3 regions of the Rhodopila sp. genome follow, and region 2 is predicted to be linked to each of the others. Evidence: riboswitches for the same ligand, from Rfam matches in the RefSeq annotation. Region 2 holds a riboswitch; each other region holds the start of a gene.
What was found. A riboswitch is a leader RNA that binds a small molecule or an ion and turns the genes downstream of it on or off. The one in region 2 is predicted to bind cobalamin.

Region 1 (4,128 bases), 710 kb from region 2:
GGTCCTACCTGGTGTTCTTCGATTGGGACAAGGCGACATTGACCGACCGCGCCCGGGCGATCGTCAAGGAAGCCGCGGATAATTCAACCCGCGTGCAGTATACCAGGATCGAAGTGAACGGTTACACCGATACCTCCGGCACGCCGCGCTACAACCTTGGGCTTTCCGAACGAAGGGCGCGCGCCGTAGCCGGCGAGTTGATCCGAGACGGCGTGCCGCAGAACGCGATCGATGTCCACGGATTGGGTGAGACCCACTTGCTGGTGTCGACCGGACCCGGGGTTCGCGAGCCGCAAAACCGGCGGGTCGAGATCATCGTCCGCTGATCGCCGCGCGGATGGCTCGGCGGTCGGTCATCCGATCGCCGGGCCTTTCGGCTTTGAATACAGCCTAACAGTGTCCGGCTATCGGCCTTATCGCATCATCGCGCGGGTAAACCGTTCCACCCGCGCGTTCATCGGCTGATATTCAGCTAGGCGGGCTGCGGGTAGCTGTGTTGTGTTGCCAACGACTTCGGCGCAGTCGGCGCGCCCTGGATTGTCGGCTGAGCACGATTATTCTCCGCCGTGAGCAGGATGGCTCGTCTGATCTGCAAAGCCGTGGTAATTGCGGTGTCGGCTCCCACGGCGTCGCAATCCGCGCTTTGGTCGGCGAACAGGCGACCGCTGACCACAATAGCGAGGTTCGGGTTGAGAGACGCCGAGCGCGCGGCGGCAATGGTCCTGGAAATCCGCCCTAGCCAGTGTTCGCGGCGCAACGCGGAACTCAGCGAGAGATCCAGCGCATCGAACCAGGTGGCTGCCAGCAGCGCCTGCAGCGCTGCGTCATCGGCAGGATAGCCGAAGCGTGGCGCCCAGCCCGCGTGCCACAGTACTTCCGCATCCAGAACCGCGCCCAAAGTGTGCAGCTCGCCGGGCTGAGTCACCAGCAGCACATCGGGCGCGGACGGCATCGGCCGCGATCGGGGAGGATTGCTGGCACCCAATACCCGGATCGCGGTCTGCAATCGGCAGAGTCCGAAGCCCACGTCGACTTCGCTGCACCGATCTTGGCTGAACAAGTCGCCCAACCTGCGCGCCGCTGGCTCGAACAACCTGGAATAAAGCCGCAAATCTGAGCGCTCGCCGGCCTGGATCTGCTTGATCAGTTGAAGTGCTGCTGCCGGGTCAGATCCGATCAGCAGATGCGCCAGCTGGTCGGCCCGCCCATCAAGCAGTCCTGGTGGCGGTATCCGCGAGCCACCTGCCAGTGCTCGCCTGACCGCCACCCGCGGCATCACTGTTTGCATGATCAGGTTCTGCAGGATCGTCGCCGTCGGTTCATGAGAAGGCGGCGGGGCAAAGCCAGATGCGGCGATGCTGCTGACTGCCAATGCCGGTTTTCGTGGTGCCAGCCTGGCAAGCAACGCTGGTGCGGCATCCGGATCTCGGCGCAGATCGAGAATAAGCCGCCTGGGCGGTTGAACGACGTCGTGCTTCCAAGCGCCGGCACGACCGCCCATCGTCACCAACTGCATGCTCCAGTCGCCGAAACAGCGAGCAGCGATCGGCTGGTTGTGCAGCACGTGAATATCGGTATGGCGAACATCGTTCAAGATCGACCGCATGATCCTGGCCAGGCTTTCACGCGGTCCTTCCAGCCATTGGAAGAAACGCGAACCGTCATACAGCACCAGCCCGGTGATGCATTCGGCACGGTTGCGAGCCTGTGCCGCCTGGGTCAATCGATGCAAATCCAATCCGGATAGCGGACGCACTGCCCGGCTGCGATAAACCATGGTCGCCAAAGCGGCCGTTGCCGTTGAGCCAACACCAGCAGACGCTGTGCTGGCGTTGGGTGTCGAGGCGTGGGTATCCAGCATGGCCGCTCCCCATCGTTTCTTGCCGATCGGGGACACCCGAATGCAGATCTCTGGTCCGCGGCATACGCCACGCCCGGCACGCCTGCATCCGACCGGTGCACCCCGCCCGTGGATTGTTGCTGCGGCAGGTCTCCTGGCTCGCGGGTCAACGCAACCGTCCGGCCTTTTCCGAGGCGCCGTGATGGACAGCCGCTCGCCGCTTACAGTTGCGGGGGCAGCTCCGGCATCGCACCGGCTTCCCTCTTAGCTTCGCGCTGTTCCAAACACGAAGAACCGAAGCGCTAAAACTTTTCCGAGGTTCGCGCTCGCCGTCAAGGGCCATTGACATCGGGTACGTCAACACCTGGGGACAAAGCGGCAAAATCCGTCGATGTGTGACAATCATGTCGGTTCGCGGGAAGACCGTCGCCGGCGCTTTATCTTCGCGCCAGGACGACCTACGGTTCGACGCTAATCCAAATGCCGCCAATGCCTGGCCTGCCCTGCCGGGAGGCCCGGTCCTTTGATCTCGGCAATCCCCTCAAACGCAAGGAGCCGCCATGATCCGCCCGGCCCGTCTCAGTCTTGTCGCCTTGCTCGGCGCGCTTGGATCAGCGCGGGCACAAGCCCCGCCACAGCCGCCAAATGCACAACCCCCGACTGCGCCGGCCGCGACCGCGGCGGCGAACCTGCCGGGTACGCCGAAAAGCGCCGATCTTGTGGTCGCGACAGTAAAGCTGCAGGGCGGCTTGCGTGCCAGCAGGCTGATTGGGTCGGCGGTTTACAACGACCAGAACGAAAAGGTCGGGAGCGTCGACGACCTGATCGTCAAAGAGGGTGACCGGATCGTCATGGCGGTGGTCTCGGTCGGCGGATTTCTGGGGATTGGCAACAAGCTGGTCGCGGTGCCATATCAGCAGTTGCACATCGAGAACAGTCAGGCCGGCACCAAGGTGACAATGCCGGGCGCCAGCAAGGACGCCCTGAACGCCATGCCGACCTTTACCTACAGCGGATAAGTCAGCGCTGGCCGAGGACCGGCCGGCATGGCCGGCAGCCGTGCCGTTGCCATCAGATCGTGATCCGCACCCCCAGCTCCACCACGCGATCGCTGGGGATGCGGAAGAACTCCGTCGCCGGCACCGCGTTGCGCGCCATGACCAGGAACAGCGCGCGGCGCCACCATGACAGTTTCGGTGCCATACCCGGGACCAGCACCTCGCGACCGAGGAAATAGCTCGCCTGGGTGACCCGGACATTGAGCTGATCGGTGAGTTCCTCCAGCGCGCGTGGAATGTTGGGGCTTTCCATGAAGCCGTAGCGCAGGATCACCCGGTGGATGCCGGGCGCCAGTTGCGCCACCTCGGCGCGGCGGCGCGGCGAGACCTCCGGCACATCCTCGTTCTGCACGGTCACGAACAGGACGTTCTCATGCAGCACCTTGTTGTGCTTGAGGTTGTGCAGCAGTGAGGTCGGCACGTAGTCGGGATTGCTGGTCATGAACACCGCCAGGCCGGGGACGCGGATGATCCTGGACTGCGGCAGTCGGGCCAGGAACGGCGCCAAAGGCATGCTGGACTGCTTCCAGCGCGACAACAGCAGGTCGCGGCCTTGCTTCCAGGACGTCATCATCACGGTCAGGCCGATGCCCAGCACCAGCGGCACCCAACCGCCTTCGAAGATCTTCACCGTGTTGGCGCTGAAGAACACGATATCGACCAGGAACAGGCCGCCGAATACCGAAATCGCGGCGGCGCGCGACCAGTGGAACTGGCGACGGAACACCACCATCGCCAGCACCGCGGTACATAGGAACGTTCCGGTGACTGCGATGCCGTAGGCAGAGGCGAGGTTGTCGGACGTCTTGAACGCCAGTACCAACAGCACGACGCCAATCGCCAGCGCGATGTTGACCTGCGGGACGTAGATCTGACCCTCCTCCATATTCGAGGTATGCCGCACCATCATGCGCGGCAGGAAGCCAAGCTGCATGCATTGGCGAGCCACCGAGAACGCACCGGAAATCACCGCCTGGCTGGCGATCACGGTGGCCACGGTCGCCAGCAGCACCATCGGCAGCCGCAGCCAGACCGGGTCGAGCAGAAAGAACGGGTTGGCGATCGCCGCCTGGTCGCGCAGAATCAGTGCACCCTGGCCAAAATAGTTCAGGATCAGGCAGGGCAGCACGAAACCGAGCCAACTGAGCCGGATCGGTCGGGCACCGAAATGCCCCATGTCGGCATACAGCGCCTCCGCCCCGGTGACGCACAACACCACGGCGCCAAGCA
Region 2 (4,128 bases):
TCGATGCATCGGCGTTCATCAGCGCCTATCCGCGTGCATCTGCGTTTCCCAATCTTCTCACCGATCGCATCGGTCCCGGTCACTCCAGGCAACCGAGCCTCCGCAAACAGCGATGCACCGCTGCCTGCACAGAGCCAACGCCAACGTCAGCACCCGCGATCAGGGGCCCCCAGCCATGACGTGGGCAACCGCGGGCGTTTAGCTCAAGACCCGGCCACCCCGCGCAGCACCCGCGCCGCCGCCACCAGATTCTCCAGCGCCGGCCTCACCTCTTCCCAGTTTCGCGTCTTCAGCCCGCAGTCCGGATTGACCCAGATCTGCCAGTCATCCAGCCGCTCGCGCGCCAGCCCAAGCAACTCGGTCATCTCGCCAACGTCCGGAACCCGAGGACTGTGGATATCCCACACCCCCGGCCCGATCTCCGCCGGATACCCCGCCGCCCCGGCCCCCCGCCGGGCGAACGCATCCAACAACTCCATCCGGCTGCGCGTGGTCTCGATCGAGATCGCGTCGGCGTCCATCTCCGCGATCGCCGCCATGATGTCGTTGAATTCCGAGTAGCACATATGGGTGTGGATACTGGTGTCATCCCGCACCCCACTGGTCGCCAGCCGGAAGCACGCCGCCGCCCAGCCCAGATAATCCGCCCAAGACTCCCTGCGCAGCGGTAACCCCTCGCGGAACGCCGGCTCATCGACCTGGATGACGCCGATGCCGGCCGCCTCCAGGTCCACCACCTCGTCGCGGATCGCCAGCGCGATCTGCCGGCACACCGTCGCCCGCGGCACGTCGTCGCGCACGAACGACCATTGCAGCAGCGTCACCGGCCCGGTCAGCATGCCCTTCATCGGCGCCTGCGTCCGCGATTGCGCATAGCCCGACCAGCGCACCGTCATCGCCCGAGGCCGCGCCACGTCGCCCCAGATGATCGGCGGCGCCACGCACCGGCTGCCGTACGACTGCACCCAGCCATGCCGAGTGAAGCCAAACCCATCGAGCTGCTCTGCGAAATACTTCACCATGTCGTTGCGCTCGAACTCGCCGTGCACCAGCACGTCCAGCCCGATCGCCTCCTGCCAGCGCACCGCGTCGTCGATCCAGCCCTCGATCAGGCCGTCATAGGCCGCCGAACTCAACTCGCCGCGCCCCAGCGACGCCCGAGCCCGGCGCACCTCCGCGGTCTGCGGGAACGAACCGATCGTGGTGGTCGGGAACCGAGGCAGCCGCAGCCGCGCCTGCTGCGCCGCCCGCCGCGTCGCATATGGATTGTCCCGCTGCTCCATCCCGGGTGTCAGCCCCGCCATCCGCGCCTGCACCGCGTCCCGGTGTACCGCCACGCTTGTCCGGCGCGACCGCACCGCGGCATCGCTGGCCGCCAACTGCCCAGCGATCGCCGCATCCCCCTCGTCCAGACCGCGACCCAGCGCCGCCACCTCGTCGAGCTTCTGTTCGGCGAACGCGAGCCAATCCGTCACCTCGGCGCCCAGCCCGGTTTCCTGTCGCATCCCGGTTTCCTGTCGCAGATCCACCGGCACATGCAGCAGGCTGCACGACGGCGCCACCATCAGCCGCCGATTGCCCCGCGCCGAGGCGACCGTCCGCAGCACCCCCAACGCCGCCCGCAGATCGCTGCGCCAGATGTTGCGCCCATCCACCACGCCCAGCGAAAGCCAGCGTTCGGCCGGCACCGCCTCTAGAACCGACTCCAGTTCCGCCGCCCCACGCACCAGATCGACATGCAGCCCAGCCACCGGCAGCGCCGCCGCGGTCGCCAGATTGTCCCCCAGCGGACCGAAATAGCTCGCCAGCAGAATATCCGGCGCCGGCCCCCGCCGCAGCGTGTCGTACGCCAGCCCGAACGCCGCGCGGGCCTTGGCCGACAAATCGAGCGCCAGCACCGGTTCGTCGATCTGCATCCAACTGGCATTCGCCGCCGCCAGCCCGCTCAACACCTCGGCATAGACCGGCAGCATCCGGTCCAGCAGATCCAGCGGATCGGAGCCGTCCGTCGTCTTGCTCAGCATCAGCAGGCTGACCGGACCCAGCAGCACCGGCCGGGTCCGGATCGACAGTGCCAGCGCCTCGCGGAATTGCTGCAGCGGCCGGTTCTCGGTCAGCACGAAACGATCATCCGCGCTCAGCCGAGGCACCAGATAATGGTAGTTGGTATCGAACCACTTGGTCATTTCCAGCGCCGGCAGGCCGGGCGCGATGCCGGCCGCCTGTTCCGCCGCAGTGCCGCGCGACCCCCGCGCCAGGGCGAAATAGCTCGCCAGCGAGACCGGGCCCTCGCGCCATCCATAGCCCGGGGGCACCGCACCCAGCATGCAGGCGGTATCCAGCACCTGGTCGTACAACGAGAAATCGCCGGACGGAACGTGCCCCATGCCGTGCCCCGCCTGCAGCTTCCAGTGCCGGCTGCGCAGGGACCGCGCGGCATCGTCTAGCCCGGCCGCGTCGATCTCGCCCGACCAAAACCGCTCCAGCGCGAATTTCAGTTCACGGCGATGGCCGATGCGCGGGAACCCAAGATTGCTTGCGATCGTCATGCCGGCCTCCGCTCGCTGCGGATGGACCCTGAGTCAGGGCAAGAATAGCGGCGAACGCCGCCGGAAATCGCGGACATGTCTGTCTCCGGCCTCCGGTGCACCCCGCCCGGCGGCATGGCTTGATCGACGACGGCAGGTCTCCTGGCTCACGGCGCCCGGGCAGCCCGCCCGGTTGCTCCGATCCTATCTTCCCGAACCTGAAGGCTCAGTGACCCGCCCCGAGGGGCGGACGGACCGGCATCTCGCCGCTGACAGTTGCGGGGGCAGCCACCGACTTGCCCCCGGACCAGCGGTCCAGCCGGGACGCACGGCGTTCCCTTTTCACCCGCTCGCGCGGGACCATCGACACATCAACATATGCTTATATCTTAGCGGCGGCAAGCCACTGCCGACCGTGGCAAGAGGTCGAATGGTCAATTGCGAATGATCGATTCTTAGAATGTCGGACGACGCGAGGTCTCCGCAATCCCGGGACCTCGCGTCTCAGTGAGACGCAGGATTTGCTGTTTGGGCGAAATGCCGGTGTTTCGCGCTGGTCTGCAACAGGTCTTGGAACAAGCCAACGCTCTGACCGATCCGATGACCGGTGAGCCTCGCGTGGCGTATTCATTCCGACACTACTTTGCGACTGTGCCGATCCAGAAGGGTCTGAGCGTCGCCCATATTGCCGACTGGCTGGGGACGTCGAGCGCGATGGTTGAGCGGCATTACAATCGCTTTCTGGTGCAACGCAACGCCCATCTCTACACCGGTTATGCGGATCGTCCGCCGACGTTCATCGACGAGCTCACTGGGGACGAGCCGATTTTCAGATTGCCGTCCTAGCCGTTAAATTGACCGCAATTCAGAGGCGAAAATAGGGTTGTCTATAAATAATCCAACTGGACAATCGCTAAAAAACTCGGCGTCTGCAAGGAGTTCGAATGATCAAAGCGTATGGCCTTCACTGGCACAGTGACAAGGTATTTTGGGGAAGACCAAGAGTTCCTGGAACGCTTTTGGGAGCCGTAAGCAGGACCAAATCGGCAAAACCAATCGACTTCAGAGATCAAAGAGGAATATATGCTTTATACGCAAATTATGATTTAGTCTACGTCGGCCAAGCCGGGAAAAACACTGGCGACAGACTGTTCAAGAGACTTCGAGCCCATAAGCGCGATCACTTGTCGGAACGCTGGAATCGCTTTTCTTGGTTCGGAACGCAGTGGGTCACGCAGCATGGCCTGTCGGCAGACATCGAGAAGTTGCACGGCAATGTTAGCCTCGTATTGGATATTTTGGAGGCCGTTGCTACCGCCATTGCCGAGCCCAGGCTGAACCTACAGCGAGGTAGATGGAGCAAAGTTCCGCAGTATTATCAATACGTTTCAAAAGAGGAGCAGGAGGAGGAGGAATGAAACGGGGGAACTGCACGCCACTAGTTCCTGCGGTACACGTTTCCACTTTGGCCTCAGCAATGCGACTCATTGGGTCTTTTAAGGTCGAATATATTTGCCGTCCTGCAACTGCCTCCCTTTTCGCGGAATGAACGCACTTCCGGTTAGCAAATTTTTAATCCTTACCGGCTATAGAACGCACC
Region 3 (4,128 bases), 680 kb from region 2:
GTCCCCGCCCAGCCGCAAATCCCGCGCCCCTGCTGCAAGCCCGCTTGATGCTGGCCGCCGCGCTGGGCGACCTCGCCCCGCCCGGGCCCGGCAGTTCTATACCGACGGCGCTTCGGGTCGCGACAACGGGGCGCAACCGATTGCCGCTTATTTGCGCAGAGGAAACGGATGCATGTCGCCCGTTTTTTATGCATCGGGTGGAGTCAATATAGCCGGCCGCTATGCTTGCCTCCAGGTCTTTCCAGTGCAAGTTGAGGACGGCAGTTCAATGTCTCGCGCGGCCAGTCTCGCGCGGCTAAACCACGACGGAGCATGACCGATGCGCGGCGCGAACAGCTACCTGGGATCGATCGGCACCACCATCTTCACGGTGATGTCGGCGCTCGCCACCGAATATCGGGCGATCAATCTTGGTCAAGGCTTCCCCGACACCGACGGTCCGGCCGACATCGTGCAGGCCGCCTGCGACGCATTGCGCGACGGCCGCAATCAGTATCCGCCGATGCCGGGCGTGGCTGACTTGCGCCAGGCCGTCGCCGCGGCGAACCGCCGCTTTTATGGCCTCGACATTGACGGGATGCGCGACGTCACGGTGACATCCGGCGCCACCGAGGCGATCACCGCCAGCTTGATGGCGGTCGTCGACCCCGGCGATGAGGTCGTCCTGATCGAGCCGCTCTACGACACCTACGTGCCGGTGGTTCGCATGCTGGGCGGGATACCGCGCATCGTACGCCTGTCGCCGCCGCACTGGGACCTGCCGTTCAACGAACTCGCGCACGCATTCGGCGCCAATACCAAGGCGATCCTTTTCAACTCGCCGATGAACCCCTGCGGCAAGGTGTTCACCGCCGACGAACTGGGCTTCATCGCCGATCTGGTCACCCGCCACGACACCTACGCGATCTGCGATGAAGTCTACGAACACCTGACATTTGACGGGGCCAGGCACATTCCACTGATGACGCTGCCCGACATGGGCCAGCGAACCATGCGGATCGGCAGCGCCGGCAAGACGTTTTCGCTGACCGGATGGAAAGTCGGCTATGTGACAGCCAACGCGGCCCTGACGCCACTGGTGCAAAAGGCCCATCAGAACCTTACCTTCACCACCGCGCCCAACCTGCAACGCGCGGTTGCGGTCGGCCTGGCCAAGGACGATGCCTACTTCGCCTCCCTGTCGCGCAATCTCCAGGCACGGCGGGACCAGCTTGCCCAGGGCCTGGCCTCGATCGGATTCTCTGTCCTTCCGACCCACGGCACCTACTTTCTTACCGCCGATTTCACCCCGCTTGGTTTTGCCGGCGACGACGTCGCGTTTTGCCGCCACATCACCGAACAGGCCGGGGTGACGGCGATCCCTGTCTCGGCGTTCTATGAGCAACCGGGCGCACCGCGGCATTACGCCCGCTTCGCCTTCTGCAAACGGCTCGAGGTGCTGCAACAGGCGATCGACCGCCTGAAAAGTCATTTTGCGGCCCGATGATGCCGCGTCTCGGAGGCGACCGAAACCACGAACCGCCGGCGTATGCGGGCGCATGACTTCGGCATCGGCACTTTTCCAGCCGAAGCATCAGTGCTTAACAATGCACCTCAGATGACGGTGGCCCGCATGGGCTGAAACGGGAACTGCCGAACGGCGGCTGCCCTCGCAACTGTAAGCGGCGAGCCAGGTCCTTATGCCATTGCCCCCAGGAGGTGCCTCCCCGGGCGAGAAGGTGGACCCAGGCCAAGACCCGCGAGCCAGGAGACCGGCCGGCATCGAGACTGCGCGTGTGCTCCGGGCGAGGTGAACCGGGGCTGCGGGGAGAAACCCGTATGCGGGCAATCGACACAACGGTCGATGGAGTAACCGCATGCGCCTTGGTCGCGCGATCTGCCTGTCACTTGCCTTGCTGTCGATAACAGCGGCAAGAGCCGAGGACGCTCAGCTTGCCATACCCGAAACGGTGGTGACCGCGACGCGGGTGCCGACTCCGGTCGAACAGATTCCGGCCGGCGTCACCATCATTGATCGAGCAACGATCGAGGCACACGGCTATAACACCATCGCCGAAGCGCTCACTGACGTTCCCGGCCTGCATGTCAGCCCGTCCGGCGGCCCCGGCGGTCAGACCAGTGTGTTTCTCCGCGGCACGAACTCCGACCACGTCCTGGTGCTGCGCGACGGGATGCCGATCAACGACGCCGCTGATCCGACCTCGGCGTTCAATTTCGGCGTCGATACCTTGTCCGACGTCGAGCGGATCGAGATCATCCGCGGCCCGATGGCGGCGCTCTACGGGTCGGGGGCGATCGGCGGGGTGATCAACCTGATTTCCCGCCGTGGCTCCCAGCCGGGGGTGCATTGGAGCGGCGACCTGGCCGGCGGTTATCCGGCACTGCTGCGCGGCAATCTGACCGCGAGCGGCATCCAGGGGCCGGTCGATTTCGCCATCACCGCCGAATCGCAGTCGCAGCGCGGCTACGATGCCCTGCCGCAACGGGAGAGTTCCTACACCGATGTGCCGCAAGGGTTCCGCGACCGTATCCTGACCCTCAATCTTGGCTATACACCGGTCGAAGGTACTCGGCTGTCGCTGTTTCTGCGCGCCGACACCAGCTATTTCGGTTTCAACACACTCGGCACCCCGACATTCGATGACTCGAACTCCAACGGCCAAGCGAGCTCCGTGCTGGGTCGCATCGGCGGCACCACCCATCTGTTCAACGGCCAACTGGAAACCGGGGTGTTTCTGGGACAGTTGCAGGATGATCGGCGCTATCTGGAGCCGCTGGCGCCGGCCGATCCGAACCAGGCAACATCGGATTCACGCTACCATTCATACCGCACCGATCTGCAGTGGAACAACACGCTGCATCTGGACGATGTCATTGCGGTACCCGGGTTGTCCGCCAGCGCGATGACCTTCGGCTATGAATTTACCGGTGACACCGCCAAGGTCCGGGTCAATGAAAATTTTGCCGGGTTCCCGTTCGCCCAGGGCACGTCGGCCTATATGTCCACCCACGCAGCCTATGCCGGGCTGCAGACCACGCTGCTGCAACGGCTGGCGCTCACCGCACAGGTGCGGCAGGATTGGGTGGATCAAAACGCGCCGACCACCTGGCGGATCGGCGGTGTCTACGACCTGAAGCAGATCGCCACGCACCTGAAGGTCGCCTATGGAACCGCGTTCCGAGCGCCGTCCTTGTTTGATAGATTCGGGGTCGACTCTTTCGGCTATGTCGGCAATCCGAATCTGAAACCGGAACAGTCACAGGGCTGGGAAGCCGGCTTTACCAGCGATATTGCGGCCGCCGGGCGACCCAATTTCGCGACCCTTGGGGCGACCTACTACGACCAGCGCATCCGTGACCTGCTGGTGAATGTCCCAACCTCCGAGACGATGAATACCGAGGTGAACCTGGCCTCGGCCCATCTGCACGGCGTGGAGACCGAGGCAACCGTGCGCCCGGCGTACTGGATCGATCTGCACGCCACCTACAGCTTCCTCAACACCGCCTCGGACGGCGAACCGGCTGGCCAAGGCTCCCAATTGCTGCGCAGGCCGCAGAACCAGGCATCCGCCGACGTGACGATACGGCCTTTAACCGGCCTGAGCGTTGTCACCACAATCATATATACCGGATCCGACCGGGATTTCTTGATTGATGATAGCGGCAACAGCAGCTTGCAACCGGGTGTCGGCCAGCATGGACTGGTCGCCAACCTCGCGGTCAACTACCGGCTGACGCCGCGTGTCGAGCTTTACGCCAACGGCTGGAACATCTTCTATTCGAAGTTCGAGCCGGTGAATGGCTATCAGATTCCCGGGCCGACTGCGCTGGCCGGCATCCGGTTGCGGCTGTAGCAAGTCGGGCTCTGCCCGAACCCGCAAAGGGTGCGACGCACCCTTTGATCCCGCTGATTCAGCTCAGGCCACCGCGCGCGGCTACTGGCCACAGGCACTCTACGCGGCCGTTGCGCACGCCGACATACCAGTCGAACTTGTCCACCGTCGGGTCGCAATGGCCGGGCACCAGCCGCAGTTTTTCGCCGACCTTGGGCGATGCTGTCTCGCTGCCGTATTGCAGCTTGCCGTGCTCGTCTGACGCGCTGGTGTAGCGAATGTCCGGCCGCTGCCA

Region 1: another riboswitch for cobalamin. It lies ahead of ACQY4T_RS03285 (BLUF domain-containing protein); the one in region 2 lies ahead of metE (5-methyltetrahydropteroyltriglutamate--homocysteine S-methyltransferase).
Region 3: another riboswitch for cobalamin. It lies ahead of ACQY4T_RS03380 (TonB-dependent receptor plug domain-containing protein); the one in region 2 lies ahead of metE (5-methyltetrahydropteroyltriglutamate--homocysteine S-methyltransferase).

Annotation. Positions count from the first base shown of each region.
Region 1 covers NZ_OZ255846.1:584,964-589,091, reverse strand. Annotated here, with positions in the region: gene ACQY4T_RS03290 (OmpA family protein) at 1-326, shown strand, start outside; gene ACQY4T_RS03285 (BLUF domain-containing protein) at 473-1,897, opposite strand; cobalamin riboswitch at 1,968-2,154, opposite strand; gene ACQY4T_RS03280 (PRC-barrel domain-containing protein) at 2,401-2,859, shown strand; gene ACQY4T_RS03275 (potassium transporter Kup) at 2,912-4,128, opposite strand, start outside.
Region 2 covers NZ_OZ255846.1:1,291,568-1,295,695, reverse strand. Annotated here, with positions in the region: gene metE (5-methyltetrahydropteroyltriglutamate--homocysteine S-methyltransferase) at 204-2,549, opposite strand; cobalamin riboswitch at 2,664-2,908, opposite strand; gene ACQY4T_RS06575 (hypothetical protein) at 3,057-3,374, shown strand; gene ACQY4T_RS06570 (GIY-YIG nuclease family protein) at 3,473-3,946, shown strand.
Region 3 covers NZ_OZ255846.1:609,120-613,247, forward strand. Annotated here, with positions in the region: gene ACQY4T_RS03375 (aminotransferase) at 320-1,486, shown strand; cobalamin riboswitch at 1,585-1,773, shown strand; gene ACQY4T_RS03380 (TonB-dependent receptor plug domain-containing protein) at 1,857-3,854, shown strand; gene ACQY4T_RS03385 (DSD1 family PLP-dependent enzyme) at 3,913-4,128, opposite strand, start outside.